2 linked regions of the Maricaulis maris genome follow. The protein of the gene in region 1 interacts with the protein of each later gene in a pairwise test. Links are inferred from orthologs where the notes say so. Each region holds a gene or a part of one and is shown on either strand. Other genes may lie near its edges. The genes, in order: secA and AAA969_RS12020.

Region 1 (13,879 bases):
TGCTGGCCGGGTTTGCGGCCGACGGTTTGGCGGCCTCGACGGCTGCGCGCCGCCTGTCCGCGATCAAGCGCTTTTACCGCTTCCTGCTGTCGGACGGGGTCCGCGACGACAATCCCGCCACGCCTCTGCGGGCGCCGAAGCAGGGCCGTTCGCTGCCCAAGATTCTCTCCGAGGCCGATGTCGATGCGCTGTTTGACGCGGCGACCACACTGCCGGGTCCGGCCGGTCTGCGCACCCGCGCCTTGATGGAGCTGCTCTATGCCGGCGGGCTTCGCGTGACCGAGCTTGTGTCCCTGCCGCTGGGGGCTTTCGTGCAGGCCGAACGCTGTATCCAGATCACCGGCAAGGGCGGGCGTGAGCGACTGGTGCCCCTGACCGAGGCTGCCCTGGAGGCGGTGTCGGCCTACAAGGCCGTGCGTGAGGCTCACCTGCCAGCCGACAAGACGCGGGGCGGCAAGGCCGCGCGTTTCCTCTTTCCCTCCCGCACCGCCAAGACCGGTCATCTCACCCGCGAGCGCTTTGCCCAGATACTCGGTGAGCTGACTGTCGCGGCAGGTCTCGATCCGGCGAAGGTCTCGCCGCACGTGCTGCGCCATGCCTTTGCCACACACCTGCTGGCCCGGGGCGCTGATCTGCGCAGTGTCCAGATGCTGCTGGGTCATGCCGATGTCTCGACCACGCAGATTTATACGCATGTGCTTGACGAGAGGCTGAAATCCCTCGTCCAGTCGGCACACCCGCTCGCCCGTCGCGATGGTGACGACCCTTCCGGTTGACCGATGCGCACGCGCGGCTTTTGAGGCTTGTGACACCGGGGCGGGGTGGTTAGGTTGCCCTCCGCTTTTGTGATCACAGGCGTTGGCAGGGCATGTCCGACCCCACTCGTACCTATCTCGATTTCGAACGGCCGCTGGCCGAGCTTGAAGCCAAGATCGAAGAGCTCGAATCCCTTGCGGGTGAAGACTCTCCGGACACGGCTGAAGAGACGGCGCGCTTGCGTCAGAAGGCGAGCGAACAGCTTGCCGCGCTCTATTCCAAGCTCGACCCCTGGCGCAAGACGCTGGTGGCTCGTCACCCCGAGCGCCCTCATTTCCGTGATTACCGCAAGGCGCTGATCGAGGATTTCGAGGAATTGTGCGGCGATCGCCGCTTCTCCGAGGATGCCGCCATCGTCGGTGGCCTGGGCCGCTTCCGCGGTCGCTCCGTGGTCGTGATCGGCCATGAGAAGGGCCACGATACCGAAACCCGCATCAAGCACAATTTCGGCATGGCGCGCCCGGAAGGCTATCGCAAGGCGATCCGCCTGATGGATTTGGCCGAAAAGTTCAACCTGCCGGTTCTTACCTTCGTGGATACCGCCGGTGCCTATCCCGGGCTTGGCGCGGAAGAGCGCGGCCAGTCCGAGGCCATCGCGCGCTCCACCGAACGCTGCCTGACGCTCGGCACGCCGCTGATCTCCACCATTACCGGTGAAGGCGGGTCCGGCGGTGCCGTGGCCCTGGCCAGCGCCAATGTCGTGATGATGCTGGAACATTCGATCTATTCGGTGATCTCGCCGGAAGGCTGCGCCTCCATCCTGTGGAAGGATTCGGCCCGATCCAAGGACGCCGCTGTCGCCATGAAAGTGACCGCGCCGGATCTGCTGGCCATGAAGCGATCCAAGGACGCCGCTGTCGCCATGAAAGTGACCGCGCCGGATCTGCTGGCCATGAAGATCGTCGACCAGGTCATTCCGGAACCGATTGGCGGGGCCCATCGGCATGCCGCGGCCACGATGACCTCGGTCGGCAATGCCATCGAAAAGCACCTCGGGCAGCTCGAGCAGATGGACGCCAAGGCCCTGCGCCAGCAGCGCCGCGAGCGCTTTCTGGCCATTGGCCGGACCCTGCCGGGCGCCTGAGGGATCAGCCCCGCATGACCGGTTGCCCGTCGAACGGGGCGACGGCGCAGGTACCACCGCGCTGACGGATCGCCTCGCAAGTTGCCACGGCCTCGCTTTCGGTCTGCCAGCTCCCGGCCAGAAGGTGGAATTCGGCACCGCCATGACCTTGTTCGACCCGCAGGACGCGTCCGGCGCGTCCGGCCAACAGGTCGGCATAGATCGCGCGCAGCTCGCGCCACTCACGATTGACGTTCCAGACCGTCAGCTCTGAGGCGATATGCAGGCCATAACCATTCGTCGGCGGCAAGCGGGATGGCGGTATCGGGTTCCTCGGGATCTCGCTCCGGGCGTTACTTGCCAGAGCCTGAGGCTGTTCGGGTAGCGCTTCCTGCACCAGAGTCGCCGTCGGAGCAGGCCGGATCTGCGCCGTTTGTTGACGGGCCAAGGCTGGTTGGCCATCGATGCAGGAACCGGATTCAAGGTCGTAGAGCATCGCCATGAACTCGAAGACCGCGCGGTCGATCATGCTCCGGACGGCGGTCTGAACAGGTTCCAGCGCGCGTTCGCCCCCGCCAATATCCAGGACCGTCCCGTCCAGGAAGGCATAGACACCAGCTTCGACTTCCTGTCCACGGATCTGCTTGCGCAGGGAGCGGACCGCGAGGACCTCGGTGGAGCGAACGTCAATCAGGCGCAGGTCAATTCCGACATCGACGATGTACTCGCTGCCGCCAAAAGCCAGCGCGCCGCCGGTCTGGCTGGTGGTATTGGCAAAGGCGTTGGTTCCGCTCGAGCGAATATTTGGATTGAACTCGGTAATTCCGCCAACCAGGTAGAGGTCTGCGCCCTCCATCTGTCCGCGCTGGACCGTGCGAAGAACATTGGGCGCATCCCGGACCAGGCCGCTCTGGGCATAATCGAGCTCGACCTGCACGACGCCCATGTCGAAGCGCTCCACCAGACGCATGCCGGCCTCTGATGCGGCGGTTATTGCCATCAGTGTGGCGCCCTGGGTCAGGCGGCGACCGGAGAGGTAGTCCTCCGCACCTGTCAAGTCGGAGATATGTCCGACGGCCAGCCTTGGCGCGGCATAGTTCTGCGACCGGGCATGGTCGGCCAAGCAGTGCAGGGCTTCAGTATAGACGCTCCGGGACTGGACGACCGGGCTCCCCGTCAGAGGCGCGACATACGCGACCGGGGCGTCCGGATCCTGCGTCGTCGAGCAGGCAGGCAGCAATAGGGCTGCGATGAGCGGCAGGGCAAAGCGACGCATTCTATCGGCCTCTCGTCTGGGGCGTGCCGTTCACATTGACGGTCTGCGAGCTGTTGTTGGTCTGGTTGATGATGATGGTGCTGGCCACGGTCCCGGAAATCGAGACGCTATTGCCGATGCTGACGGCTGTCGTGCCCGCCCGGCTCAGCGTTCCGCCCATTGGAAGCGTGGAGCCGCTTCGACTGGCGAGGCCTGCGCGGGTGCGGGCCGGGTTGTTGCTGGCGCCGGATCCCATCAACTGGCCGTTGATAATGATCCGGTTACCGTTCTCGTCTCGCCCTGCGGGCTGATATGGCTGTGCACTTTGCGAGAATGTGGTGCCGTATGGCTGGGTTTGCGGCGCGCCAAAGCTGTTTGTTTGCGCGAAGGCCGGGCCGACCAGAGCCAGGCTGGTAGCGGCTCCTATTATATAATGTGCGATGTTCATGGTCCGCTCCCGGATATCTGTTGTTCGGGATGTGAACTGCAACGGTGAGGCCAGATGCCGATCGATGCCGGGCCATTTATCTCCAATTTTAATAAAATCAGGATTTTAACAGGGAGAGGAGATTCCGTTAACATTTACAACAAGTAAAAATACTCCTATTGCGGGATTTATGCCGACAAAATTAAACAATGAAATTCCCCTATATCGCTAAAAGAAAAATCTCAAATATCCTATTAATTGAATTCGAGGATCTATTATTTTTCTTTGTTGATTATAGGGTTTCGAGGATGTCCGCTTTTACATTCTGTGCCTATATGAGAAATTGTGTTATAAAATTGAACACTTCATCTGTGCCAGTGTCCCAAATTTGCGGTTAATTTTTTTGTGCAAATTTGAATCAATTAACCCCATCTCGTCGCCATAAGTTTTACCGCGGAAAACCGTATTTGTTTTGAATGCGATATTTGCCGTTAATCCATTATAAATACTAATGAAATCTCCGGTTTTGGAGTGGTTCGTCGGTTGCGAGGTCGACCGTGCAGGCGGGACGACCGTGCTGCAGCTTTAGTCCTAGGAAGGAAACGACATGAGCAAGAAGACACTCGTTGCCGGCGGCTGTACCGTTTTGGTTTTTGCCGCATTTGCGGCGTCCGCATCGGCCCAAGATCAAACGGTCCGCAACGTTCAGACGAACTGGGCGCAATCCCGTGCCCAATTGAACTCGGAGATTGATGGCATCAACGGCGAGGTTTCGCTGACCGCTGCCGCGATCAACAACTCGTTTTCCGCGGATATTGCGGGCAATGTCCAGATCCAGAATTATCAGACCACCTACCGTGATTCATCAGCCGAGCTGAACTCTGACATCAATGCGGTGGTGGGCGATGTCTCCGCGACCGCGGCGGCGATCGGAAACTCTGCCAGTGCAACGGTTGGCGATAGTGACTACGCGTCGCTCGTCAATAACCAGCGCGCAACCGGTGTTTTCCGGGCCGACCTGAATATCGGGGTTGACGATGTTGTCGGCAATGTCAGCGGTACCGCCGCGGCCATCGGCAACTCGCTGTCGGTTGAGGCGGCTGGCGAGGGCTTGAACCTCAGCAACAACCAGTTCTTCCGCGGAGACGCGATCTCCACGCTGAACGGCCATGTCGAGGACGTCCAGGGCGAGGTCGCGCTGACCTCGGCGGCCATCGCGAACTCGGCATCCTATGACGTCCAGGCGACCGATTGGGCCAATATCACCAACTATCAGACCACCAATGTTGACCCGCGTGCCTACTCGAATGTCGGTGTTTCTGATGTCACCGGGAATGTGAGCAGCACAACAGCAGCCATCTCGAACTCGTTGAGCGTCTCGACACTGCCGCAGACAGCAGACATTCGTCTCAACTCGACCCAGCTCAACAACGCCTATACCGGCGCGGTCGCCAATGCGACGATCTCCGATGTCGCCGGTGACGTCTCCGCCACGGCTGCCGCGATCGGCAACTCGGTGTCGGTCAGCTCCATCACCGACTTCTAGGCGCCGACCGGGAGGGGCGCCCCCCCGCTCCCTCAAGCGTTGACGCCTGGTGCGGCCGGTTCTCTTTCGGAGAGCCGGCCGTTTTACGCGCGCTCTTGATTGAGGGCGCGCCCCATCAATTCGGGTCCGGGCGTAAATGACAGGTTTCGTGCCTCCATCCTGCGGAAGGAACCGCCACGGTCCAGGGACGCGCTGTCGCGATGACCTCGGCCGCCAATGCGATCGAAAGGCCGCTCGGCAATCAGGGCTCGCGAATACGGCGTCGTTCCGGCATTCTTGTGACTGTTCATCCGGGCGTTCCTTTGCTCTGGTCGTGTCGCAACAACCAGTCTCAAGGCTTCAGCCCGGTTGACCAACCTTATGAAAACTCACATCTAGAGCTCGACTTCCAGCCAGGGCAGCTCCCGCCCCTTGAAGACCGCGCTTGGCCGCATGGCAACGCGCTTGGCGCCCATATGGATATAGGCCGCCTCGGCATAGGGGTCGGAGAGGATGGTCATCACCGTTTCGCCGCGTGCCTTCAGCTTGGCCTTGGCGTCCTCGAAGAGGTCGCGACCGACGCCCTTGCCGATCGCGCCGGGCGTGATGAAGAGCAGGTCGAGCGTGCCGTGATGGCCGCCGGGATCGATCTGGCAGACGCCGAGCGGCGTGCCGTCGGCAAGTTCGGCCAAGGTGGTCAGCCCTGCCTCTATGGCGTCCCGTGTCACCTTGAGGTAGGGCGCGACCTCGGCCATGAAGACCTCGTCATAACCCCAATGCGCCTTCGATTTCAGGCACAGTTCTGACAGGGCATCCTCTTCACCGAGGCGAGCGGGGCGCAGCTGGACGTCACTCATTGGCGTGCGCTCATCAGGCGGCCGTAATCATGCGCCGGGGGCGGTGTCGATGGCACCATGGCATTGCTTGTACTTCTTGCCGGATCCGCACGGGCAGGCGGCATTGCGGGCGACGCGGCCCCAGGTCTCCGGACGGCTCGGATCGGCCGGTGTCGACACGCGGCGCTGGGTCGGAGAAACGCGCGGTGCGACCGGACCTGCGCCCGGGTCGCCCATTTCGTTGCGACCGGTGCGCGGATCGATATGGGTTGCGGTCAGGCCTTCCGGCTCCTTGGGCGGTGCCGGAGCCCGTTCGAAGCGGATCAGCATCAGCTGCTTGGTCACTTCGCCGCGCAGATTGTCCATCATCCGTTCGAACAGGTTGAAGGCCTCGGTCTTGAACTCGTTCAGCGGATTGCGCTGGGCGTAGGAGCGCAGACCGATCATCGAGCGCATGGCGTCGAGGTTCTGCAGATGCTCGCGCCAGTTGATGTCGATGGCCTGGAGCAGGATCGATTTTTCGATCCGGCGCATCAGGTCCGGTCCGGCATTGGTCGCTTTCTCGGCATAGGCGCGGTCTGCGGCTTCGGAGACCCGCTCGAGGATTTCCTCGTCGGCAATGCCTTCTTCCTCGGCCCAGGCTTCGACCGGAAGGTCGAGGCCGAACGTGTCGTGGAGCGCCTGCTTCAGCCCGGCGATATCCCACTGGTCGGCATAGGCCTTCGGCGGGATGTGTTCGGAGACCAGGTCCTCGGCGGTGGACTGGCGCATGTCCTTGATGACGTCGGCGACATCGTCGGACAGCATGAAGTCGATGCGCTGCTCGAAGACCGCCTTGCGCTGGTCATTCATCACGTCATCGTATTTCAGGACGTTCTTGCGGATGTCGAAATTGCGTTGCTCGACCTTGCGCTGCGATGTTTCCAGCGCCTTGGACATCCACGGGTGCTGGATCGCTTCGCCTTCCTTCATGCCGAGCGTGCGCATGATGGTGTCGAGGCGTTCCGGCGCGAAGATGCGCAAGAGGTCATCCTGTACGGAGATGAAGAATTTCGAGCGGCCCGGATCGCCCTGGCGACCGGTCCGGCCCCGCAGCTGGTTGTCGATGCGGCGGCTTTCGTGCCGCTCGGTCGCCAGCACATAGAGACCGCCCGCATCCAGCGCCTTGCGCTTCTTCTCGGCGATGTCGGCCTTGATGGCGTCCATCTCGCGATCAATCTCGGTCTGGCTCGGCGTCTTGCCGGCGGCGTCCTGTTCGGCCTTCCAGGCGTCGAGGCGCATGTCGGCATTGCCGCCGAGCTGGATGTCGGTACCGCGGCCGGCCATGTTGGTGGCAATCGTCACCGCGCCCGGCACGCCGGCCTGGGCGACGATGAAGGCTTCCTGCTCGTGATAGCGGGCGTTCAGCACCTGGTGGTCGATCGGGATCAGCTTCAGCATTTCCGGCAGGGTGCGGGCCGACGCGCGGGCCGATTTCTCGAACTCCGCCTTGGCGGCCTCATCCTTGGGATAGAGGTGGCCGAGCATCTTCTTGAAGACGGTCTTGTCGCTCATCAGCCGGTCGATGACTTCCGACTTTTCGATCGAGGCGGTGCCGACCAGAACCGGTTGTCCGCGTTCCTGGCAGTCGACGATTTCGTCGATGATGGCGGCGTATTTCTCTTCGAGGGTCCGATAGACCTCGTCTTCCTCGTCGATCCGGGCAATCGGCTTGTTGGTCGGGATTTCCAGCACGCCGAGCTTGTAGATGTCGAAGAATTCGTCGGCCTCGGTGAGCGCCGTACCTGTCATGCCGGCGAGCTTGTCGTACAGGCGGAAATAGTTCTGGAAGGTGACCGAGGCCAGGGTCTGGTTTTCCGGCTGGATCTCGGTGCCTTCCTTGGCTTCGATCGCCTGGTGCAGACCATCGGAGAGGCGGCGGCCCGGCGTCATGCGGCCGGTGAATTCGTCGATCAGGACAACGGCATTGTCCTTGATGATGTAGTCCTTGTCGCGCACGAAGATCTTGTGCGCCTTCAGGGCCTGGTTGACGTGGTGGACGACGGAAATGTTCTCGACGTCGTAGAGATCGCCTTCCTTCAGGAGCTCGCGCTCTTGGAGCAGGCGCTCGATCTCTTCATTGCCCTCTTCGGTGAGCAGGATGGAGCGGGCCTTCTCGTCGATCTCGTAGCAATCCTCGGCCAGAAGCGGGATCAGCTCGTTGATCGTCTTGTAGAATTCGGTGCGGTCCTCGGTCCGGCCGGAGATGATCAGCGGCGTGCGGGCTTCGTCGATCAGGATGGAGTCGACCTCGTCGACGATGGCGAAGCCGTGGCCGCGCTGCACCATTTCCTCGGTCGAGTACTTCATGTTGTCGCGCAAATAATCGAAGCCGAGCTCGTTATTGGTCGCGTAGGTGATGTCGCAGGCGTAGGCCGCCCGGCGCTCCGGATCGGTCATGCCGTGGGCGATCACCCCGGTGGTCATGCCCAGCTGGGCAAAGACGCGGCCCATCCACTCGCTGTCGCGGGTGGCCAGGTAGTCGTTGACGGTGACCACGTGCACGCCCTTGCCCGGCAGCGCGTTGAGGTAGCAGGGCAAGGTGGCGACGAGGGTCTTGCCCTCACCGGTCTTCATCTCGGCGATCGAGCCTTCATGCAGCACCATGCCGCCCATCAGCTGGACGTCATAGGGGCGCAGGCCGAGGGCGCGCTGGGCCGCCTCGCGGACCGCGGCAAAGGCCTCGGGCATCAGTGAGTCGAGTTTTTCGCCCTTCTCCAGCCGGTCGCGGAACTCCGCCGTTTTGGCCTTCAGCGCGTCGTCGGAGAGCGCTTGGAACTCCGGCTCCATGGCGTTGATTTTTTCAACCACGGGCCGCAAACGGCGGATTTTGCGGTCGTTCTCGGTTCCGAAGATCTTGCGGGCAATGGAGAGCATCTGGGTCAGGCTTTGCGAACTACTGCGCAACTGGCGTCCGGCGCCCAGGTTTCGTTCCGTTCGCCGGGGACGACAGCATTGCTTTGAAACGTCAGGGTGACTTAAGGATGAGGGGTGTAACTGTCAATCAAGGCGCGCGGCAGACCGGCGGCGTGCCCTTTCCAGGCGAGGCGCTACAGGTGTCTGTTTTCAGGGTCTTTTGCATTTTTGTGCTGACTGCAACTTGCGCAGCCTGCGGCCCTGAGCCGCGGCGGACAGCCGAAGATTTCGAGCCCGGGCGTTCCGGCCTGTCCCTGGATGAGGCCGATCCGGTCATGGCTCGGGTCGATGGCACGATGATCCGGCGTTCCGATGTCGAACGTGAGGCCGTCGCCCAGGGCGATGATCCCGCCGGGTCCCCTCCGGAGCCGGGCAGTGAGGAGTTCGACCGGGTGCTGGAGGAGCTGATCGATCAGCGGCTTCTGGCGCTCGAGGCGCGGCGCCGCGGGCTCAACCAGTCCGAGGAAGCCCGCCGCCGGCTGGCGCTGGCCGAAGAGCGGATCCTGGGTAATGTCCTGGTCGAGACGGCACTTGCCGACGCCGTCACCGAGGAGACCATCCAGCGCATCTATGAGGAGCAGATCCGTCTCATCCCGCTGGGCGAGGAGGTGCGGGCCCGTCATATCCTGGTGCAGACCGAGGAAGAAGCGCTCGCGATCAAGGCGCTGCTCGATCAGGGCCGCGACTTCGCCGAACTGGCAGTGGCCATGAGTGAGGACCAGGCGACCCGCCTCGAGGGCGGTGATCTGGGCTATTTCTCGCGCGAAGGCATTCTGCCCGCGTTCGGGGCCGTGGCGTTTGCGACCCCGGAGGGTGGCGTCTCGGAGCCCTTCCGGACGGAGTTCGGCTGGCACTTGCTGACCGTCGTGGATCGTCGTCGTCAGCCGCCGCCCTCGCTGGAGGTCCTGCGCCCGAACATCGCCCGCTTCTATACCTTCGATCAGCTCGAAGCCCTGATCGAGGGGCTGCGGAACCAGGCGGTGATCGAGCGCGCCGACCTGTCGCTCCTGCTTGCGCCTGCGCCCGCAGACGGTGAAGAGGAGACGCAGGAAGCCGCGCCAGGCCCCGTGGAAGACGGTCCGGACCCGGACCAGCCCGGCTAGGCGGCGATTAACCGCGTTTCTGCACACGTCCTTAAGGGAGATGTGGGACCATGACAGCTGGTAGCCCCAAACCGGTGCTCTTCGTTGCCGCGTGCGCCTTGCTGGATGCTGACGGACGCATCCTTATCGCCAAGCGGCCCGAGGGTAAGCCAATGGCGGGCTTGTGGGAGTTTCCGGGCGGAAAGATCGAGCCCGGAGAAACGCCGGAGCAGGCTGTGGTGCGTGAATTGCGCGAAGAGCTGAGTGTCGAGCCGTGTGAACGGTGCCTGCACCCGTTCGCCTTCGTCTCGCACCCCTATGACAGCTTCCACATCGTCATGCCGCTCTTCCTGTGCCGCACCTGGGACGGTTTCCCGCAGCCCAATGAAGGCCAGGAACTGGCCTGGGTCCGCAAGGAAAAGCTGCGCGACTACCAGATGTCCGCCGCCGACATCTCCCTGGCCGCCGAGCTGAGGGATCGTCTCTAGGATGCGCGATCACCTGACCCGATTCTGCCGCAATGAACGCGGCGCGACGGCGATCGAATATGCGCTGATCGCCGTGATCGTCTCGATGGCCGGGGTCGCTGCGCTGGTGATTATCGGGCCAGTCGTCCTGGACATGTATAACGGTGCGGCGGCGCCCTTCTAGCGCAATTTCATTGATTTCAAAGGCAGCGAAGTTGCTCTGATTTCCTGCCTTTCCGCGTTTGCGACCCGCAAGGTCGGCTCCACGCTTTTTGAAAAGTGCTCGAGGACCCGCGTGTGGGTCCGGCTAGCGCCCCGCCTTCTCACCCAGTGACGTCTCGGTGACCCCAAGCGCGTCGGCGAGCCTGTGTGTCGCTGAGCCGGGCCGTTTCGGCCTGGGCTGGTCGGGATGGGGCGCCCAGCCGGCGGCATGGACGATCTCGAAGGTGGCGCGGATGCGTCCGTCGGGATCGGAAAAGCGTTCAGCATATATCTGGCCAGCCCGGGCGAACAGACTCCGCGTGGCCGGCTTTCGCGGTCGGTCGCCCAGCACCGACGTCTCGCCCATGCCGCGCAAATCGGCCATCAGCGCAAAAATGTGGTCGTAGCGAACGGTGATCCGGTCGACATCGGCGACCGGCATGGCAAAGCCGGCCCGCTGTAGCAGGGCGGCCATGTCGAAGGTTCCCGCGAGCGGCGAGATCCGCGCCGCAGCGCCGCCGGTCAGCTCGCTCTCGGCCGCCATCAGGCATTGCCGCAATTCGGTCAGGGTCGAACCACCCGGCAGGGCGCAGGCGAAGAAACCGTCCGGCTTGAGCACGTGATTGATCTGGACGAGGACACCGGGCAGGTCATTGGTCCAGTGCAGGCCCCACGGTGCCAGCACCAGGTCGAGGCTTTCGCTGGCAAAGGGCAGGCTTTCCTCATCCAGAGCAAGCGCAGGGCCGCCGAGCCCGGCCGTGACCGATGCCGACAGGTCGGACTGGCACCACCAACCGACCTTCGCCCTCAACTCGCTTGCCGCCGGGCTCGCGGTCAGGCCCGGTCCGCCGCCGAGGATCGCGGCCCGGTCGAAATCGCGCATGACGCTGGCCACCCGGTCGCCCATGTCATCGAAGGTCCGTTGCGCGAGGAAGTTGTAGTCTGGCAGACTGCCAGCAGCGCGGTCCCGGCGGCGTCCGAGCAGCGAGCGGTCGAAGAGGGTGGGCGGGGCCGTATGGGTCATCCAGCGGATATGCCCCCAAGGCGGGGTCAGGGAAAGGGGCGCCCGCTGCAAAAGGAGGTGAGCGGCATGTGGAGTTCGGCTCTCAGGGCCAGCGGGCGCAGCTTTGCCGACCTGGTGTGGCCCCCGGTTTGTCCGCTGGCAGGCGAGCGTGTGGATCGAGCTGGTCACCTGTCACCGCTGCCCTGGTCGAGACTGACCTTCCTCGATGCGCCCTGGTGCGACCTGTGCGGCTGGCCCTTTCCCTACCCGGCGGGGTCCGGCGGGGCGTTGACGGCGATTTGCGCCAGCTGTGCGGCTCATCCGCCCCGTTATGACCGGGCCCGGGCGCCCCTGGCCTATGACGCGGCGATCAGCCCGCTGGTGGTCGGGTTCAAGCATGGCAGTCGCCGCGAGATGATCGACCAGTTCGGCCGCTGGATGGCGCGGGCCGGCGCCGACTGCCTCGATGGCGCCGACGCGCTCCTGCCCGTGCCGCTGCACTGGCGCCGCCTGATCGCCCGTCGCTACAACCAGTCCGCCCTGCTGGGGCAGGCCCTGGCGCGGGAGAGTGGACTGCCGTTGTGGACCGATGTCCTGCTCAGGCGGCGAGCCACGCCAAGCCAGGCCGGGCGGACCGCCCGCATGCGCAAGCGCAATGTTGCCGCCGCCTTCCACGTGCCCGACGGCAAGCGGGTCGCCGGGCAACATCTTGTGCTGGTCGATGATGTGATCACCACCGGCGCGACCGTGTCGGCCTGCGCCTATCAGCTGAAACGGGCTGGTGCCGCCTCGGTTCGTGTTGTGGCATTGTGCCGAGTTGTACGTGAAACTGATCCCACTATCTAAGGGGTTCATCTGGAGTGAGTTCATGGCTGACGTAACCATCTATACCCGACCCATGTGCGGCTATTGCGCCCGCGCGGTTTCGCTGCTCAAGCAGAAGGGCGTCAATTTCACGGAGATCGATGCCGGCTTCGAACGCGCCAAGCGCGAGGAGATGATCCAGCGCTCGAATGGCGGCCGGACCTTCCCGCAGATCTTCATCGGCGACATGCATGTCGGCGGCTGTGATGACCTGATGGCGCTGGAACGCGGCAACAAGCTCGACGCGCTGCTGCAGGCCTGACCCGTATGGACGTCGCCCTCATCCAGATGCGCTCGGGGATCGACCCGGTGGAAAATCTGGCCACCGCCAGCGCGCTGATCCGGGCCGCCGCGGCGGAGGGGGCACGCTTTGTCGCCACACCCGAGACGACGCATCTGGTCCAGAAGGATGCCGATGCGGCCTTCGCGGTGATGTGTGCGCCCGAGGACGATCCGGCCATTCCCGCTTTCGCGGCGCTGGCGAAAGAGCTCGGCATCTGGCTGCTGATCGGTTCGCTCGCGGTTCGCATTGCGGAGCGTCGGGCCGCCAATCGCAGCTTCCTGTTTTCACCGGCCGGAGAGATGGTGGCGACCTATGACAAGGCCCACATGTTCAATGTCGGCCTCGGCCAGGGCGAGACCTATCGCGAGAGCGATAACTATCAGGCTGGTGACCGGCTGGTCATGCATGATGTCGACGGCGTCCGGCTCGGCCTGTCGATCTGCTACGACGTCCGCTTCGCCTATCTCTACCGGCGCCTCGCCCAGGCTGGCGCGGAGGTCCTGACGGTCCCCGCCGCCTTCACCCGTCCGACCGGCAAGGCCCACTGGGACGTGCTCCTGCGGGCGCGGGCCGTCGAGACCGGCAGTTTCGTGCTGGCCCCGGCCCAGGGCGGCCTGCACGCCGACGGGCGCAAGACCTGGGGGCATTCGCTCATCGTCGGACCGTGGGGCGAGACCGTGGCCGAGCTCGATCATGACAATCCGGGCCTGCTGCTGGCCAGCCTCGATCTGCGCAAGGTCGCCGAGGCCCGTCGCCGGGTTCCCGCCCTGCAGCATGATCGCACCCTGACCGGACCGCTCTGACGAGCCCGCCATGATCCGCTATGCGCTTCTTTGTGACGACGGACATGACTTCGAAGCCTGGTTTTCGGATTCAGACAGCTATGACACGCAAAACGAGCGCGGTCTGGTGGAGTGCCCGCATTGCGGCTCGACCCGGATCCGCAAGGCCCTCGTGGCGCCGTCTGTTTCCACCTCGCGCAAACGCGAAGCCACAGCGGCGCACAAGATCGCCGACATGGCCTCCAGGGTCCGCGCCCATATCCGCACGAATTACGACTATGTCGGCGAGGACTTCGCCCGCGAGGCCCGGGCCATCCATG
Region 2 (15,893 bases), 120 kb from region 1 along the record:
CCGCTCGCCCATCGCTGCTGCACTGCGCCAGCTGCCGCCGGCGGCCAGCCTCATACAGACAGTTTCAGCCTGGTCGTCGCGGGTATGTGCCAGCATGATGGCAGTCAATCGGAGCCGACGGGCTGCGCTCGCCAGAAGACGGTGGCGCGCTCGACGGGCGCGGGCCTGCAGTCCGCCCCCCCCGCGCGCCTGATCCCAGCGCAGGATGTCGCATGGCCAGCCGAGGCGGGCAGCGGTCTCCGCGACAAAGCGGGCTTCGCCCGCACTCTCCGGACGCAAACAATGATCGACGGTCAGTATGTGCAGGGCACGACCGGACTGGCGGGCCCAGCGGTTCGCGATGAGCAAGAGGGCCAGACTGTCTCCGCCGCCCGAACAGGCCAGTCCGAGCGGACCTTCGCCCGCAAGCCGGTCGAGCGCCGATGTGACGATGTCAATGGCTGGTGCCGACACGCCTACCGGCAGTTGGCACGAACCGATTCCCGGGCCGCGCGGGCCTGCGATGCAGGGGCGGCATCCGGGAATTGGCGACCAAAGCGGGCCAGTGTGGCGCAGGCATCCTCGGTCCGGCCCATCCCGTGCAGCGATGCCGCCAGCCGAACCAGTGCATCGGGGGCCTTGTCGCCCTCGGGCTGGAGCCGCAACGAGGCGATATAGGCATCGGCTGCAGCGGTGAAATCGCTCCGGACATAGAAAGTCTCACCAAGCCAGTAATGGGCCTGGGCGGTCAGCGGGTGATCAGGATTGTCGGCAACAAACGTCTCGAAACCGGCCTGGGCGCCATCGAAATCGCCATCGAGCAGTCGCGCCCGGGCGGCCTCATAGACAAGGCCCGGATCAGCCGAAGCGCTGGTGGCTGCGTCGGTGGGCGTCGTCGGAGCACCACCCAGAACCCCGGTCGCGGCCGCGCGGGCCGCCGCATGGGGGTCGTTCGGGTCTGTAATGGCAAGGGCGGCGCCGTCTTCACCGGCTGCAGCGGCCGCCGGATCGATATCGTCCAAGCCTTCGCTCATCCAGGCGACGGCTTCGTCGTCGAGTGAAGGTGCCTCTGACTGACGCGCCATGGCTCGTTCATTTTCCAGCGTCTCCAGCTGCTGACGCAGCTGGCGGTTTTCAAAGCTCAGCCGCTCGGCTTCGCCGGTCAGGGCCTGGACCTGGTATTCCAGCTCATCCATGCGGCGCATCAGGGCCTCGGCGACCGGGTCGCCGGCCATGAACTGGTCTTCCAGATTGCCGATACGCACTTCGGTGGCATCGATGCGTTCGGAAAGTTCGCGGCGCGACTGGGCCTCGGCAGGCGCGATGGCGACCAGCGAGGTAACGAGGACGGAGAGACAAATATATCTGATCATGACACCCACCTAGCGGACGAGGACGGCGAAAATACGGCCTTGCGACCGGAGAATGGAAAACGCCCGCGACGGGTTTGTCACGGGCGTTTCCTGTCACAAATGCGAACGGCCTAGTTGGTGTAGCCGCCCACGAGCGTGGTAGTCGCATTGCGGTTGACCGCCCAGCAGGTTTCCGACGACTGCATGCAGGTCGGACGTTCCTTGCCGTAGGAGGTCGTCGAGATCCGCGACGGATCAACGCCCTGGCTGATCAGGTAGGTGCGTGCCGCATTGGCACGACGGGCACCAAGCGCGAGGTTGTATTCACGCGTGCCGCGCTCATCGCAATTTCCGGCGACGAGAATGCGGGTTCCCGGGTAGGAGGCGAGCCAGGCCGCCTGGCGACGCAGGGTGGCGCGGGCCTCGTCCGACAGGTCATGACGGTCCAGTCCGTAGAACACACGGTCGCCCGCAGTCGCCACAAAATGATCCGCGGAACCGGCCATCGGCCCGGTTTCGACCGGCGGCGGGGTCTCGTCAGGCCGCTCGACCGGACGGGTATCCTGTACCGGCGGCGTATCGTCCACCGGCGGGGTCGAAGCACAAGCGGTCGCAAACGCCCCAAGCGCCGCAATAGCAAAAAGTTTGATTTTCATAATGTTACACCCTCATCCAGCCCAAGCGCACACGGCCTGCGGCTTACTCCCGATCACGCAAGACGTGACGTTGTACCGACGACGGCCCCCCCAATGGTGCCGCTCACAAGACAAAACGTTACGCAGAAATTTTCTATTCAATCAAGGGCGACCATGCCGGATCGGAAGCCATTCCGCCGGTTGCCAGCCGCCTGAGATTGAAGCCGGCAAGGTCGACACTCCAGATTTCATATCGCGTCCCGTTCGTCCGGGACTCGCCGCGCGTGAAAAGCAGGACCCGGCCATTGGGCGACCAGGCCGGCGTATCGACGAAATACCCCTCATAGAGGATGCGCTCGATGCCGGAGCCATCTGCCCGCACGACGCCGAGCGCAAACTGGTTGCCGATCTGTTTGGTGAAGGCAATGAGGTCGCCGCGCGGAGACCAGACCGGTGTCGTATAGCGACCGGAGCCGAACGTGACCCGCTGCACATCGCTACCGTCCCGGTTCATCACATAGAGCTGCGAACCGCCGCCACGGGCCGAAGAGAACACGATCCGCTCGCCATCCGGGGCGAAAGACGGTTCGACATCATCGGCCGGGTGCTGCGTCAAGCGTTGGAGGTTTCGCGTCCGCAGGTCGAACAGGTGAATATCGTGGCCGGAGCGCGTCTCGATCGACACTGCGAGCTCGGATCCGTCAGGTGAGAAACGCGCCGACAGGCTTTGCCCCTCCGGATCGACCTGGCTGGCCGCGCCAGCACCACCGGACGCAAACAGGGCTTCCTGGCGGCCGGTTTCTAGATTGTAGAGATAGGTCGTCGCCTGGCCATCGAGGAAGGAGACGTAGGTGATTTCCTGGGCGCTCGGGGAGTAGTTCGGCAATAGCGCCATATAGGAGCGATCGGTCAGAAAGGACGGGTTGGCGCCGTCCTGGTCCATCAGGGCCAGCTGACGGATCGGCTCACCGTCGATGCCACGACCTTCCGAGACATAGACGATACGTGTGTTGAAATAACCGGTCTCACCGGTGAGGCGCTCATAGACCGCATCGGCCAGACGGTGCGCGACCCGGCGCCAGTTCTCCGGCGCGGTGCGATATTGCAGGCCTAGCAGTTGCTCTTCCAGTCGTGTGTCCCAGAGCCGGAAACCGACCACCAGCCGTCCATCTTCCTGGATCGTGACACTGCCGACCAGCAGGGCCGATGCGTTGATCACGCGCCAGTCGGAAAACCGCGGACGCAGATCGATATTGGCGATGTCCTCGATGAAGGCGTCCTGGTCCACCGGTGCAAACAGGCCGGAGCTTGCAAGGTCATTGGCGACCACGCGAGTGATGTCCGCGCCCCGGCGAAGGGCCTCGTCGGAGGCGCCGACGAAATCGGGGACCGCGATTGGCATCGGATCGAGATTGCCCTGGGTCACATCGACCCGCAGCGGTTCCTGGGCATCAGACGCGCCGGTCCATCCAACAAGGGCGAGGACGGCAGCAAGGAGCACGAGAAGTCGGGTCATGGAACAGGGTCTCCGGGACGGGTGTGACTAGCGACCGTATAAGGACGGCGAAAAATTGACCTCAATTTGACGCCATTGAGAATAGGCTTCCGGTGGCAGCGGGTAAGGCTGACACTCGACTGCCGCGCGCAGCGCCCGTTCGCCGGCGACACGCAGATACGGATTGGGCGAATTGAGCACGCGTGATTGATCGACCAAACGCGGCGGCCCCGTGAGCTCGCCATTGCGGTCGAGATCGAGCACCAGTTCAACCGCCAGCTCGTCCGGCTCGGGCGCATCCAGCGACGCGCGCCAGCAGCGCGCCAGGTGCGACCGTATCAGATCCTGCAGGGTCGCGGTCATCGCCTCGCCATCGCCAACCGGGTCACGACGCGGACCCTGCTCGGAGGCCTGACCGTCGCGGGTTTCCGACACGCTGCGGGACAAATCACCCAGCAGATCATTCAGGGACGGTTCGGCGGGTTGAGCCGGTTCACGTGGACGCTCGGGACGTTGGGGTGGGACGTCCGGCGTTGTCTCGGGTTCCGGCTCGGCAGGCACGACTTCCGGCTCTTCCGGTGTCTCGGCGGGCGTCTCGACCACCTCCGGCTCGGGCTGCACCGGCTCGGGCACCGGGGCGGACTGGGTCTCGGGCTCTTCGATGAGCTCGTCAATCGTCTCGTCCGGCTCGTCTTCGACCACCGGCTCCGGTGCGGCGGCGCGGATGCTGTTTCGCTCACCCAGCGTCACCAGTTCAATCGGAACGATCGGCGACGTTTCCAGCACGGAGGCGACACGGGGCAAATAGATCAGCCCCGCGGCGATCATGCCGCCGTGAATGATGAGGGAGAGGACAAGACCACGCACAGTAGAACCGCCGCTACCGTTCGATCGGATCGGTTACGAGACCAAGATTGGAGAAGCCGGCTGCGTTGATATTGGCCATCACCCGCGCGACATCCCCATAAGCCGCGCCGTCATCAGCCCGGATATAGATCCGCGCGTCAAAGCCCGTGCCGGCGATGGCGCGCAGGCGCGGCACAAGGTCTGACAGCGGGACTTCCGTCTCCTGCAGGTAGATCACGCCATCGGCATTCACTGTCACGGTGAGCGGCTCCTCGCCGGCCGGCAGGTTGCGGGCTTCGGTTTCCGGCAAGTTGACCGGAACACCAACCGTCAGCAACGGCGCGGTGATCATGAACACGATCAGCAGGACCAGCATCACGTCGACGAAGGGCGTGACATTGATCTCGGCCTTCGGCTTCCAGCGGGCGCGGCCGCGACCGGATCCGCCACTATCGAGGGAAGCACCCATCGCCCTAGAGCCCGTCGCGGTCGGCAAGCGCCGACAGCTCGTCAACGAAACCGTCGAGGCGCGCACCATATTTGGCGAGATTGGCGGACAAGGCATTGAAGAAGATCACTGCCGGAATGGCGGCAAGGAGGCCGAGCGCGGTAGCAAACAGGGCCTCGGCAATGCCGGGCGCGACCACTGCCAGATTGGTGTCCTGGGACGCCGCGATGGAGCGGAAGGCATTCATGATGCCCCAGACGGTCCCGAACAGGCCGACGAAGGGGGCGGCCGACGCGATCGTGGCGAGAATGCCCAGGCCGCCCTCGGTGTTGGTCATCTGACGACCGGCTTCGGCACCGGCCGCCTTGGAGACGCGTCCGCCGGCATTGTCACCATTCCATTCCCGCAGGCCGGCAGCGAAGACACGGGAGAACGGCTCCCGCGCCGACTTGGCGAATTGGTCCGCAAGCGCATCGAGTGAGCGGCCGGACCAGAATTCACGTTCGAAATGCTTGGCCTTGCCATGCAGGCTGCGCATGTGCAGCGATTTGTCGATGGCGATGGCCCAGGACCAGATCGACATGAAGGCGAGAATGCCCATCACGCCCTTGACCACCCAGTCCGCGCGCATGAACAGGGCATAGAAGGAGAATCCTTCCACGACTTGTGCGACCTCGACGACAGAAGACTCCATAACGCTCACCCTTGCGCTTCGGCGCGGCCTTTCGGCCGCCCCGATCGTGTGTTTCACAATCCGTCAAACGCCATGCAGGCTTCATGCCTGACGCGACGCGTTCCATCGCTGACAGATCCTTGACTACCGAATACGGCAAATTTCAGGAGGTGATAACCGCAAAAACTGCGCTCTCATCTCTCGTCATTGTGCGCGACCAGATGAGGCGCGACTTCCTCGACGACATCCCAGTGTTCGACGATCCGTCCATCTGCCAGACGAAAGAGGTCGCAGGCGCGATAGGTCACGCCATCCATCTCGAAGCATGAGAAGACGGCCACGTGCTGGCCTTCACCGACGATCTCATCGACCCCGTGATAGGTGAGGCCCGGTCGCGGGCGCCGCCGCGCGAGCAGGACGTCGTAACCCTGGGGACGACAACAGCTGCCCGGCGTGTGGCTGACGAAACGTCCCCGGTCGATGAACGCATCCGTGTGTTCACTGCCCCCGTCGCGCACCACCATCTGGATGAAGGCATTGACCTGGGCCTTGTTCAGCCCCCCCTCCTCGGCCAGCATCCGGTCGGGCTCGCCGGATGTGGACACGGCGCAATAGGGGCCATCCGGTTCAAAACGGGCAGACACCTGACGCTTGACGGCCATGAGACCCGCCTTGTCGCGGCGAACCATACTCATGGTCACCCAGACTTCACCACCCGCTTCAGGCTCGTGAACGACATGCATGAACATGTCGCCGCCATCCTGCAGCACGCGCGCGACATTAAAGCCGAAATTGGGAGGCGGAACCGCCGCACCGGCGGGACGCAAGCTCCGATCTTTCGGCGACTTTGAACGATGGGACAATGACACCCTCCCCTGCAAAACAGGGGTAAAGGCCACAAACATTACAAGCAAGTCACCTTATCGACCGGGCCGCGACTATTGCTGCGAATGCGGGTCATTCCTGATTGGGGCTGACCACACGACCACCCCACTTCGCCTGCATCCATGACGGCGGGCGTTTGGCCCGTCCATTTCCGTCGATACACACAGCCTGAACCGAGGCCGTTGCAACAAGATCAGAGCCCCGAAACAGCCGCTGTTCCATCATCAGCCGGGCGCCCGCCTGGGGTCTGAACTCGGTCTCGATCACCAGAACGTCGTCAACATGCGCGGCGCGGACGAACTCCACGCCCATCCGCCGGACGGCAAAGGCAAGCGGCGGCTCCATGCGCGACAACTCGGAATGATGAATGCCGCAGGCCCGCAGGCTTTCCGTACGGCCGCGCTCGAAGAAGTGCAGATAGCGCGCATGGTAGACGACCCCGGAAAAATCAGTGTCCTCATAGTAGACACGCACCGGCAGACGATGGATGTGATCAGCGCCGAACGCGCCGGCGGCTGGCTGCAAGGCATCGGTCATTTTCCGAACAGACCTCCCGGGGCCGGAGCGCTGGCAGCCTGCGCACCGGTCTGAGGCGGCGTCAGCCCGAGATGCTGCCAGGCCCGCGCCGCCGCCAGACGGCCACGGGGCGTTCTCTGAATGAAGCCCTGCTGGATCAGGAAGGGCTCAACCACATCCTCGAGCGCATCGCGCGCCTCGGCGAGCGCGGCCGCGAGGGTTTCAACGCCGACCGGCCCGCCGCCAAAGCTTTCTGTCAGGGCTTTGAGATAGCGACGATCAAGGCTGTCGAGACCAATCTCATCAACCTCAAGGCGCTTCAAAGCCCGGTCGGCCACCGCGTCATTGATCTCCACTGCGTCCTCGGCCTCGGCAAAGTCGCGCACGCGGCGCAGCAGACGACCCGCCACCCGGGGCGTTCCACGCGCTCGCCGCGCAATCTCTCGGGCGCCGTCCGGGGTCGCCTCGATCCCGAACTTCGCCGCCGCGCGCGTGACAATGAAACCGAGCTCGGCCTCGTCATAGAATTCGAGCCGGACCGGCACCCCGAAGCGGTCACGCAGAGGCGTCGCCAGGAGCCCCGCCCGCGTGGTTGCCCCGACAAGGGTAAAAGGCGGCAATTCGATCCGGACCGTCCGCGCGGACGGCCCTTCCCCGATCACCAGATCAAGGCAGAAGTCCTCCATCGCCGGATAGAGGATCTCCTCGACAGCCGGCGCGAGGCGATGGATTTCATCGATAAAGAGGACGTCGCGGGGTTCGAGATTGGTGAGGATTGCGGCCAGGTCCCCCGCCTTCGCAATCACGGGCCCCGATGTGGCCCGGAAACCGACACCCATTTCACGGGCAACAATCTGCGCCAGTGTCGTCTTGCCAAGACCCGGCGGGCCGGACAGCAGAACGTGATCCAGCGACTCGCCGCGCCGCCGTGCCGCTTCGACAAAGACCTTAAGGTTGGCGATTGCCGCCTTTTGGCCAACAAAGTCCGAGAAGGACAGCGGTCGCAGGGCGCGGTCACGCCCGTCGCCGGGTTGCATGTCCTGGTCAACCAGGCGGCCGCCATCTATCGGATCGAGCGCATCAGTCATGATGGCTTGGGTCTATCGTGATCCGCTCGCCCGCGTCCACGCGGATCGTCGCCATCACGGTGCGAGTTCCTTCAAGGCGAGGCGAATGACATCGCTCAGTGGCGCGTCATTACCGCGCTCACGCAGCACCGAGGCGACCGCCTGGCGTGCCTGTCCCTCATTATAGCCGAGATTGATCAGCGCGGAGACCGCATCCTCGCGGGCGTGACTATCACCGCCGGAGATCGGTGCAGGGGTCGCCGCGCCCTCACTGTCGAGGCCGTGGACCGGCAATCCGATCGAGAAGCTGCGTCCGACCGGCGGCGCCTTGTCTTTCAGCTCGGTTGCGATCCGAGTCGCCAACTTCGGGCCGACACCCTTGGCGCGGGCAAAGGTCGACTTGTCGCCCAGCGCCGCCGCATTGACGATCTCGCTGACCGGCACGGTATCCAGCACCGCAAACGCGGCCTTGGCACCGACACCCTGGATATTCTGGAGATGGACGAACCAGGCCCGATCAATGTCCTCGAGGAAGCCGAATAGCTTGAACGCATCCTCGCGGACATGGGTTTCGATATGCAGCACCACGTCCTGCCCGGGCTCCAGGCGGGACAATGTACGCGCACCTGCACCGACCAGATAGCCGACGCCATTGACATCCAGAACCAGTTCATCGGCCCCGATCGCCTCGACCCGGCCCTTGAGTATACCGATCATGCGGCACTCCCGAGGGTGACGGCCCGGCGATGGTGGGCGTGGCAAATGGCGATTGCAAGCGCGTCGGCGGCGTCAGCGGTTGCTTTGGTGCCGGGCAGAAGGACGCCGACCATGGCGGCGATCTGTGCCTTGTCCGCCGCACCGGTTCCGACCACGGACTTTTTAACGAGGCGTGCCGCATACTCGGCGACCGGCAAGCCGGCTTGAGCCGGCGCCAGCAGCGCCGCGGCACGGGCGTGTCCCAGTTTTAGGGCCGACGAGGCGTTGGCGGCCATGAAGGCCTCCTCGATGGCGGCCTCATCAGGTCGATGCTCGCGAACGAGCGCGCCCACAGCGTCAAAAATATGGATAAGCCGCTGGGAGAGAGGCGCGTTTGTCGGCGGGGTCACAACACCATGCCCGAGCGCACTGATCCGACTGCCCTCGACCCGGATCATGCCCCAGCCCATTCGTCTGAGACCGGGATCAATCCCCAGAATTCGCACGGATAACGCCATTCAACCCTCCCGGTCCGGATCTACATAGCACCAGCTGCGCGGTTGGAACAAGACGAGAACGACATCGGGGACAGCCTATACCAAGCCCACCTGTCAGCCATGAGAATGGATTGCATTGTCACAATATACCATCTGCACATCATTCTCATAGTCATAGCTAATAAGAATTACTCTCAATATCTCCCGCAACCCGCTGATTAAAAAGCGAAAAAAAATAGCCCGAATTGTTTGCCAGTCATCCGACCGCCGCATAAGCTAAACGTAATTCTGGCAGAGCTACATTGTGTAGCGCGCATTCTAAGGGGGAATTTGACACATGGCCAAAAAAGGCAAGCTGAGCCGCCGCTCCTTCCTGACCCGCGTCGCGGGCGGAACGATTGCTGCAGGTGCTGTGGCAACGGTCGCTGGCGCGGCAGTCATTCAGCGGAACTCGGACGCAGACCCGGCCGATAGCGGCGGTCGCGCCCGTACGGGCAACACGGATAGCGATCCGAACGATTACGCGAACCACGGCGTTCGCCGCACCGGTCGCACTGACAGCGACAGCGGCTCCTGCGCCGACCAGGCGGGTTATGGCCGCGGCAACACCGGCTACACCGACAGCGACAGCTCCGGCTGTTCCGACCCCGGTGGTCGTGGTCGCGGACCGAGCCTCTAAGACTTCAGCGACGGCGCCTTCGGGCGCCGTCGTCATATCTCGAGCGTGAGGGACGACAGGTAATTCTTGGGGGATTACCGACACGACTATGAGGTAGTTACATGGCCAAAAAGGGCAAACTCAGCCGGCGCTCCTTTCTGACTCGCGTCGCGGGAACCGCGATTGCGACCGGCGCAGCCGCCACTGTCACGGGCGGCGCTATCGCCCAGAACTATACGGGCCGAACAGATAGCGACACAGGCAGCTATGCAGACCGCAGCGGCTATGGCCGCACGGGCGCAACAGATAGCGATTCAGGCCGCAATTCGGACCGCGCCGGCTATGGCCGGGGCAGCACAGGCGTGACCGACAGCGACACCGGCTCCTATGCAGACCGGGCTGGCAATGGTCGCGGGCGCTCGGGCATCACTGACAGCGACACGGGCACATATTCCGATCCAGCCGGCAATGGCCGCGGACGCCGCACCACGGGTATCACCGACAGCGATACCGGCTCCTATGCCGATGCCGTCGGCAATGGGCGCGGGCGTTCCGGCATTACCGACAGCGATACCGGCGCCTATGCCGACCCGGCCGGCAATGGCCGTGGTCGTCGCTCATGCACAGACAGCGACACCGGTGCCTATGCTGACGCCGTAGGCCGTGGCGATCGCTGCCGCTGACACCAGGCCCGATAGTCGGTCGTCTCGGCCGACATCGCCCCTGCACATGGAGGCCTGAATGGCCCAACGCGGAAAACTCTCCCGTCGTTCTTTTTTGACCCGGGTCGCCGGCGCGGCGGTTGTGACCGGCGCTGCCGGCACAGTCGCCGGGTGCGCGACAACCGGCTACACTGATAGTGATATTGGTCGCTATGCGGACCCGACCGGTGCCGGCCGCGGCGGCAGCGGCGGATATGGCAGTACCGGCGCGACCGACAGTGATACCGGTCGCTATGCCGACCCCGTCGGCAACGGGCGTGGCGGCGGCTATACCGATGCTGATTCCGGTCGCTATGCCGACCCGGTCGGCGGTGGACGCGGCGGCGGCATCACCGATGCTGATACTGGGGCCTACTCTGACCCGGCCGGGCGCGGCCGCGGCAGCTCTGGCATTACGGACAGCGACACCGGATCCTACTCCGACCCTGTCGGGCGCGGCCGCGGTGGTAGCCGCCGAGGCGCAACGGATAGTGACAGTGGCCGCTATGCGGACCCGGTTGGCGGGGGGCGCGGCAGCCGGTCCTGCACCGACAGCGATACCGGCAGCTATGCCGATCCCGTCGGTGGCGGCCGGCGCTGCTGAGCCTCACCCGCCGGCGCGGTTCCAGACTGAACAAACCCCTGCGACCCGTCGTGGGGGTTTTTCATCGACCATGTGCAGTTGAGCACGCTCGGACAGGCGACAAGCCGCCCCTGTCTCGCTAACGTTTCCAGTACACTAGGGGAGAGACACCACATGACTGAACCGCTCTGGCTGACCGATCCATTTCGCGCAATGATCGACCCGATCGACCGCGAGACCTTCTTTCGGGACTACCACGAGAAAAAGCCGCTGATCGTCCATCGCGAGGATCCGTCCCGGTATGCGGGCCTGCTGTCCATCGCCCGGATCGACGACATCGTTTCCAGCATCGACCTGCGTGAGGGATCGCTTGACATGGCTCGCTCGGAGCCGCCGGTTCAGCGCGAGGACTACATGTTCGACACAGGCTATGTCGATCGTGGCGGTGTGGCCAACCAGTATCGCCAGGGCGCGACCATTATCCTTCCCCAACTGCACATGGTGGACGCCACACTTGGCGAGTTCTGTCGCTCCGTGGAGTCGATCCTGAGCTGTCATGTCCAGACCAATATCTACCTCACGCCGCCGGACAATCAGGGTTTCAATACCCACTATGATGACCACGATGTCTTCGTGATGCAGATAGAAGGCGAGAAGCTCTGGCGTTTCTACGCAACCCCGGTCGAGAACCCCTACCGAGGAGAAGGTTTCCGCCCCGAGGCCCACGAAGCCGGAGAGCCGGTCGCTGAATTCGTCCTGAAGGCAGGTGAGTGCATCTATGTCCCGCGCGGCCTCATGCATGATGCCCAGACCCACGGGACCGAGGCCTCGCTCCACATCACCCTGGGCCTGATCGTCAAGACCTGGGCCGATCTCATGCTGGAAGCGGTCTCGGAAGTCGCCTTGCGCACGCCCGCCATGCGCCGCTCACTGCCCACCGGCTTTGCCCAGCCCGACTTTGACCGGGCTGACGCGGCCGCGCAGTTCAAGGCGCTCACTGATACGCTCGCTCAGGAAATGAGCCTCGACGGCGCCATGGACTTCTTTGTCGACAGTTTCATCCGCTCCCGCGTGCCCAACACGCGCGGCACGATCAGCAGTTATCGTGCAGCGTCGAGCCCGGATCAGGCCTTCCGCCTGCGTCCCTTCGTGCCATGGCGCTTTGCTGGCGATGACAAGGAGAACGTCCTCATCACGGCTGGTGGTGAAGTCCGTTTTCCGGCCGAGGCGGAAGCCGGCCTTCATACGCTGCTTGATGGCGGCACCGTGACCGCGGCCAGCTTTGTCGGTCAGGACGAGGCCGCGGCGGTAGAAACCCTCGGCAAGCTGCATGCCTTCGGTCTTGTGGTCCCGGTCTGAGCGACCGACCACACCATCTCAACAACACGCATACCAAAAGAAAGCGGCCCGGTCATACCGGGCCGCTCGCTCTTTTCTGGATACGCTGAAACGGCGGCCTGAGGAACGCTCTAGCCGAGCAGAGCGTCGGCCTGGGCGACGATGGCCTCGGCGGTGATCCCGAAATGGTCATAGAGCACCTCGGCCGGCGCACTGGCGCCAAACCCCGTCATGCCAACAAAGCCACCCTTGCGCCCGATAATCTCGTCCCAACCAAACCGCAGGGCCGCCTCACAGGCGATGATCGGGGTGCCGGTCGGGAACAGGCTTTCAAAATAGGCATCACCCTGCTCGAGCAACAATTCCAGACACGGTGCCGAAACCACCCGAACCGAAAACCCCTTGGCCCGCAGGGTTGCCGCAGCGTCGACCGCCAGACTGACCTCGGAACCGGTCGCGACGAGAACGATATCAGCGGCTCCATCGCTCTCTTGCAGCGTATAAGCGCCACGAGCCGAGCGGTTTTCGCTGCCGTCATCATCGCGCAGGAAAGCCAGTTTCTGACGCGACAGGGCGAGGACCGACGGCCCGTCAATCCTGCGCAGCGCCAGATCCCAGGCTTCAGCCGTTTCCAGCGCGTCGGCCGGACGGAAGACATGCATGTTGGGGATTGCCCGCAAGGAGGCCAGCGTCTCGACCGGCTGGTGGGTCGGACCATCCTCGCCCAGACCGATCGAGTCATGGGTCATCACATAGATGACCGGTTGCTGCATCAACGACGAAAGACGCATCGACGGCCGGCAATAGTCAGCGAAGACGAGGAAGGTCGCAACGTGCGGACGGAAGCCGCCATGCAGCGACATGCCGTTGGCGCAGGCAGCCATGCCGTGCTCACGGACCCCGAAATGCAGATACTGGCCAGCATAGTCACCGGCCTTCACAACGCCGACATTCGGCGTTTTGGTCAGGTTCGAACCCGCGAGGTCGGCCGACCCCCCGGCGAGGCTCGGCCAGTCACCGATGATCGCGGCCAGGGTCTGGCCAGACGCCGCCCGGCTCGCCAGATCCGGCTTGTCGATGGCAACCTGGCGCCGCCAGGCATCCAGCGCAGCGAGCTCTTCCGGTCCCGGCTCGCCGGAAATACGGGCAACAAAGTCGTCGGCCTTGTCTGAACCGGCCAGTCGATCCTGCCAGGCCTGATGGGTATCTGCCGAGCCCGTAGCGCGCCAGGCATCGAGAATGTCTGCAGGCACCTCGAACGGTGCGGCATCCCAACCCAGCGCCGCGCGGGTACCGGCGATCTCCTCAGCCCCAAGCGGGGCCCCATGGCTGCCAGCGGTTCCCGCCTTGGTCGGTGCGCCGAAACCAATGGTCGTCCGGCACGCGATCAACACCGGCTTGTCCGAAGACCGAGCCGCCTGGAGGGCCGCGTCAATCGCGGCGTGATCATGCCCGTCAATTCGCGACACCGCCCAGCCGGCGGCCTCGAAACGCTTGAGAACATCAGTGCTTTCGGAGAGGTGGGTCGGGCCGTCGATCGAGATTTCGTTATCGTCCCAGAGCACGCATAGACGGTTGAGGCCGAGATGGCCGGCCAGCGAGATCGCCTCGTGGGAGATGCCTTCCTGGAGGTCACCGTCGGACGCGATCACCCAGGTGCGGTGATCGACCAGCTCGTCGCCGAAGTGTGCGTTCATCATGCGCTCGGCGAGCGCCATGCCGACGGACATCGAAATTCCCTGGCCAAGCGGACCGGTCGTCGCCTCGACACCCGGCGTATGACCATACTCCGGATGGCCTGCAGTCAGGCTGTCGAGTTGACGGAAATCCTTCAGCTCATCCATCGTCATGCCCTCGAAGCCCGTGAGGTGAAGGATGGAATAGAGCAACATCGAGCCGTGCCCGGCCGACAGCACAAAGCGGTCGCGATCGGCCCAACCGGGGGCCGCCGGATCGAACTTCATATGCTTGGCCCACAAGACCGTCGCCACATCGGCCATGCCCATCGGCATTCCGGGATGGCCGGAATTGGCCTTCTGGACCGCATCCATGGACAGGGCCCGAATGGCGTTTGCCATGCTGGACATCGAAACGGAGTTGGAAGGCGTGGTCATGAGAGCGTCTCCATGGGCCGGGCAGTGGCTAGCCGGGGGTCAGACCGGTCCTTGCGAGCAAGGCTCGTGTCGAGGCGTCATAGCTGGATATATCGCCGTCCAAAATGCCTTTGGTCAGCACCTTGCCCAGCTCCACGCCCCACTGATCGAAGGGATTGATGTCGTAGAGTACGCTTTCAACAAAAACCTTGTGTTCATGCAAGGCGATAAGCGCGCCCAGGCTGGCCGGGTTCAGATCATCGAGGAGCAGGGTTGCCGACGGACGACCACCCGGCATGGATTTGTGGCTGGCGAGTTCGGGCTCGACTGCCGGATCGACCTTGCGTCCATCCAGAAGGGCCGCACCCTGGGCCGCCATGTTCGCGGCCAGCGCCCGCTCGCGCGGATCATCGCTGGCGAAATGCCGGGCAATGCCGATGAAGTCGACCGGGACGACATCACCGCCCTGGTGCAGCCACTGGAAGAATGAGTGCTGGATCTCGGTGCCATTCCCACCCCAGACCAGCGCGCCGCCCGGCGTCTTGCCCGGCCTGCCGTCAACGGTCACTGACTTGCCGAGCGATTCCATTTCCAGTTGCTGGAAATAATCCGCCAGCTTGCCCATCCGGGCCGAATAAGCGGCGACACAGCGGGCGGGATAGCCAAGGCCGATGCGGTTCCAGACATCGATCAGCCCCTTGAGGACCGGCATGTTGCGCTCCAGCGGTGCGGTCGCGAAATGGGTGTCCATCGCCTTGGCACCATCGCGGAAGGCCTGGAAGACATGCGGGCCGAGCCCGATCTCCAGGGCCAGACCGACCGCGCTCCATACCGAGTAGCGCCCGCCAACCCAGTCGGGGAAGTCAAAGACCAGGGTCGGGTCGATGCCGAACGCCTTGGCCTTTTCCGGCGCTGCCGAAGCGGCGGCAAAATGCGCGCCGGCGCGGTCGGCACCAACATGGCCGGCGAGCCAGTCGCGGGCGGCCTCACCCGACATGAGGGTTTCCTGGGTCGAGAAGGATTTTGATGCGATGATGAAGAGGATGGATGCCGGATCCGCGCCCGCAACCGCATGCCTCAGATCACTCGGGTCGAGGCTGGCGACAAAGCGCAGCTCCGGCCCGCCCTCAGCCTGATCGGCCAGCGCATCTGCGACAAGGCGCGGCCCGAGATCCGAGCCGCCGATGCCGATATTCACGACCCGACCGATCCGCACGCCGGATGGGGCATAGGCACCGGAGCGAACCCGCTCGGCGAACTCACGGGTTTCAGCCTGGGTCCGTTTGACGAGAATTGCGGCATCGCTGCCCGCCAGATTGCCGCCCTCGCGATAGGCCATGTGCAGGGCCGGACGGTTTTCGGTAGCGTTCACAATTCCACCCGAAAGAAGCGAATCACGCTTGCTTTCAAGCCCACTTGCGCGCGCGTGCG

What was found.
Region 2: the proteins of secA (region 1) and AAA969_RS12020 interact in binary tests that used the Escherichia coli proteins (3 or more experiments, as listed by UniProt). The link is inferred for Maricaulis maris from one-to-one orthologs.

Annotation. Positions count from the first base shown.
Region 1 is NZ_AP027270.1:2,396,415-2,410,293, reverse strand. Bases 5,771-9,193 are described here. They hold secA (preprotein translocase subunit SecA), read right to left. Parts: upstream 8,839-9,193; coding sequence 5,971-8,838; downstream 5,771-5,970. Other genes in these bases: AAA969_RS11395 (peptidylprolyl isomerase), read left to right, coding at 9,153-9,193; AAA969_RS11405 (GNAT family N-acetyltransferase), read right to left, coding at 5,771-5,943. In the rest of the region: AAA969_RS11430 (site-specific tyrosine recombinase XerD), read left to right, coding at 1-776; AAA969_RS11425 (acetyl-CoA carboxylase carboxyltransferase subunit alpha), read left to right, coding at 869-1,900; AAA969_RS11420 (CsgG/HfaB family protein), read right to left, coding at 1,905-3,155; AAA969_RS11415 (hypothetical protein), read right to left, coding at 3,157-3,582; AAA969_RS11410 (hypothetical protein), read left to right, coding at 4,169-5,107; more of AAA969_RS11405, read right to left, coding at 5,482-5,770; more of AAA969_RS11395, read left to right, coding at 9,194-9,980; 8-oxo-dGTP diphosphatase MutT, read left to right, coding at 10,031-10,447; AAA969_RS11385 (Flp family type IVb pilin), read left to right, coding at 10,449-10,610; AAA969_RS11380 (methyltransferase domain-containing protein), read right to left, coding at 10,734-11,651; AAA969_RS11375 (ComF family protein), read left to right, coding at 11,718-12,476; grxC (glutaredoxin 3), read left to right, coding at 12,499-12,756; AAA969_RS11365 (carbon-nitrogen hydrolase family protein), read left to right, coding at 12,762-13,580; AAA969_RS11360 (DUF1178 family protein), read left to right, coding at 13,591-13,879. UniProt on the Escherichia coli protein: Required for protein export, interacts with the SecYEG preprotein conducting channel.
Region 2 is NZ_AP027270.1:2,520,771-2,536,663, forward strand. The notes cover bases 5,119-8,080. They hold AAA969_RS12020 (YbgC/FadM family acyl-CoA thioesterase), read right to left. Parts: upstream 6,851-8,080; coding sequence 6,386-6,850; downstream 5,119-6,385. Other genes in these bases: tolQ (protein TolQ), read right to left, coding at 5,119-5,449; AAA969_RS12015 (hypothetical protein), read right to left, coding at 5,623-6,291; ruvB (Holliday junction branch migration DNA helicase RuvB), read right to left, coding at 6,847-7,917; ruvA (Holliday junction branch migration protein RuvA), read right to left, coding at 7,972-8,080. In the rest of the region: tRNA lysidine(34) synthetase TilS, read right to left, coding at 1-453; tol-pal system protein YbgF, read right to left, coding at 456-1,352; peptidoglycan-associated lipoprotein Pal, read right to left, coding at 1,463-1,987; Tol-Pal system beta propeller repeat protein TolB, read right to left, coding at 2,121-3,482; AAA969_RS12000 (hypothetical protein), read right to left, coding at 3,510-4,328; AAA969_RS12005 (ExbD/TolR family protein), read right to left, coding at 4,342-4,776; more of tolQ, read right to left, coding at 4,781-5,118; more of ruvA, read right to left, coding at 8,081-8,613; crossover junction endodeoxyribonuclease RuvC, read right to left, coding at 8,610-9,110; AAA969_RS12040 (hypothetical protein), read left to right, coding at 9,427-9,768; AAA969_RS12045 (hypothetical protein), read left to right, coding at 9,870-10,430; AAA969_RS12050 (hypothetical protein), read left to right, coding at 10,489-11,052; AAA969_RS12055 (cupin domain-containing protein), read left to right, coding at 11,206-12,390; tkt (transketolase), read right to left, coding at 12,501-14,483; pgi (glucose-6-phosphate isomerase), read right to left, coding at 14,512-15,893.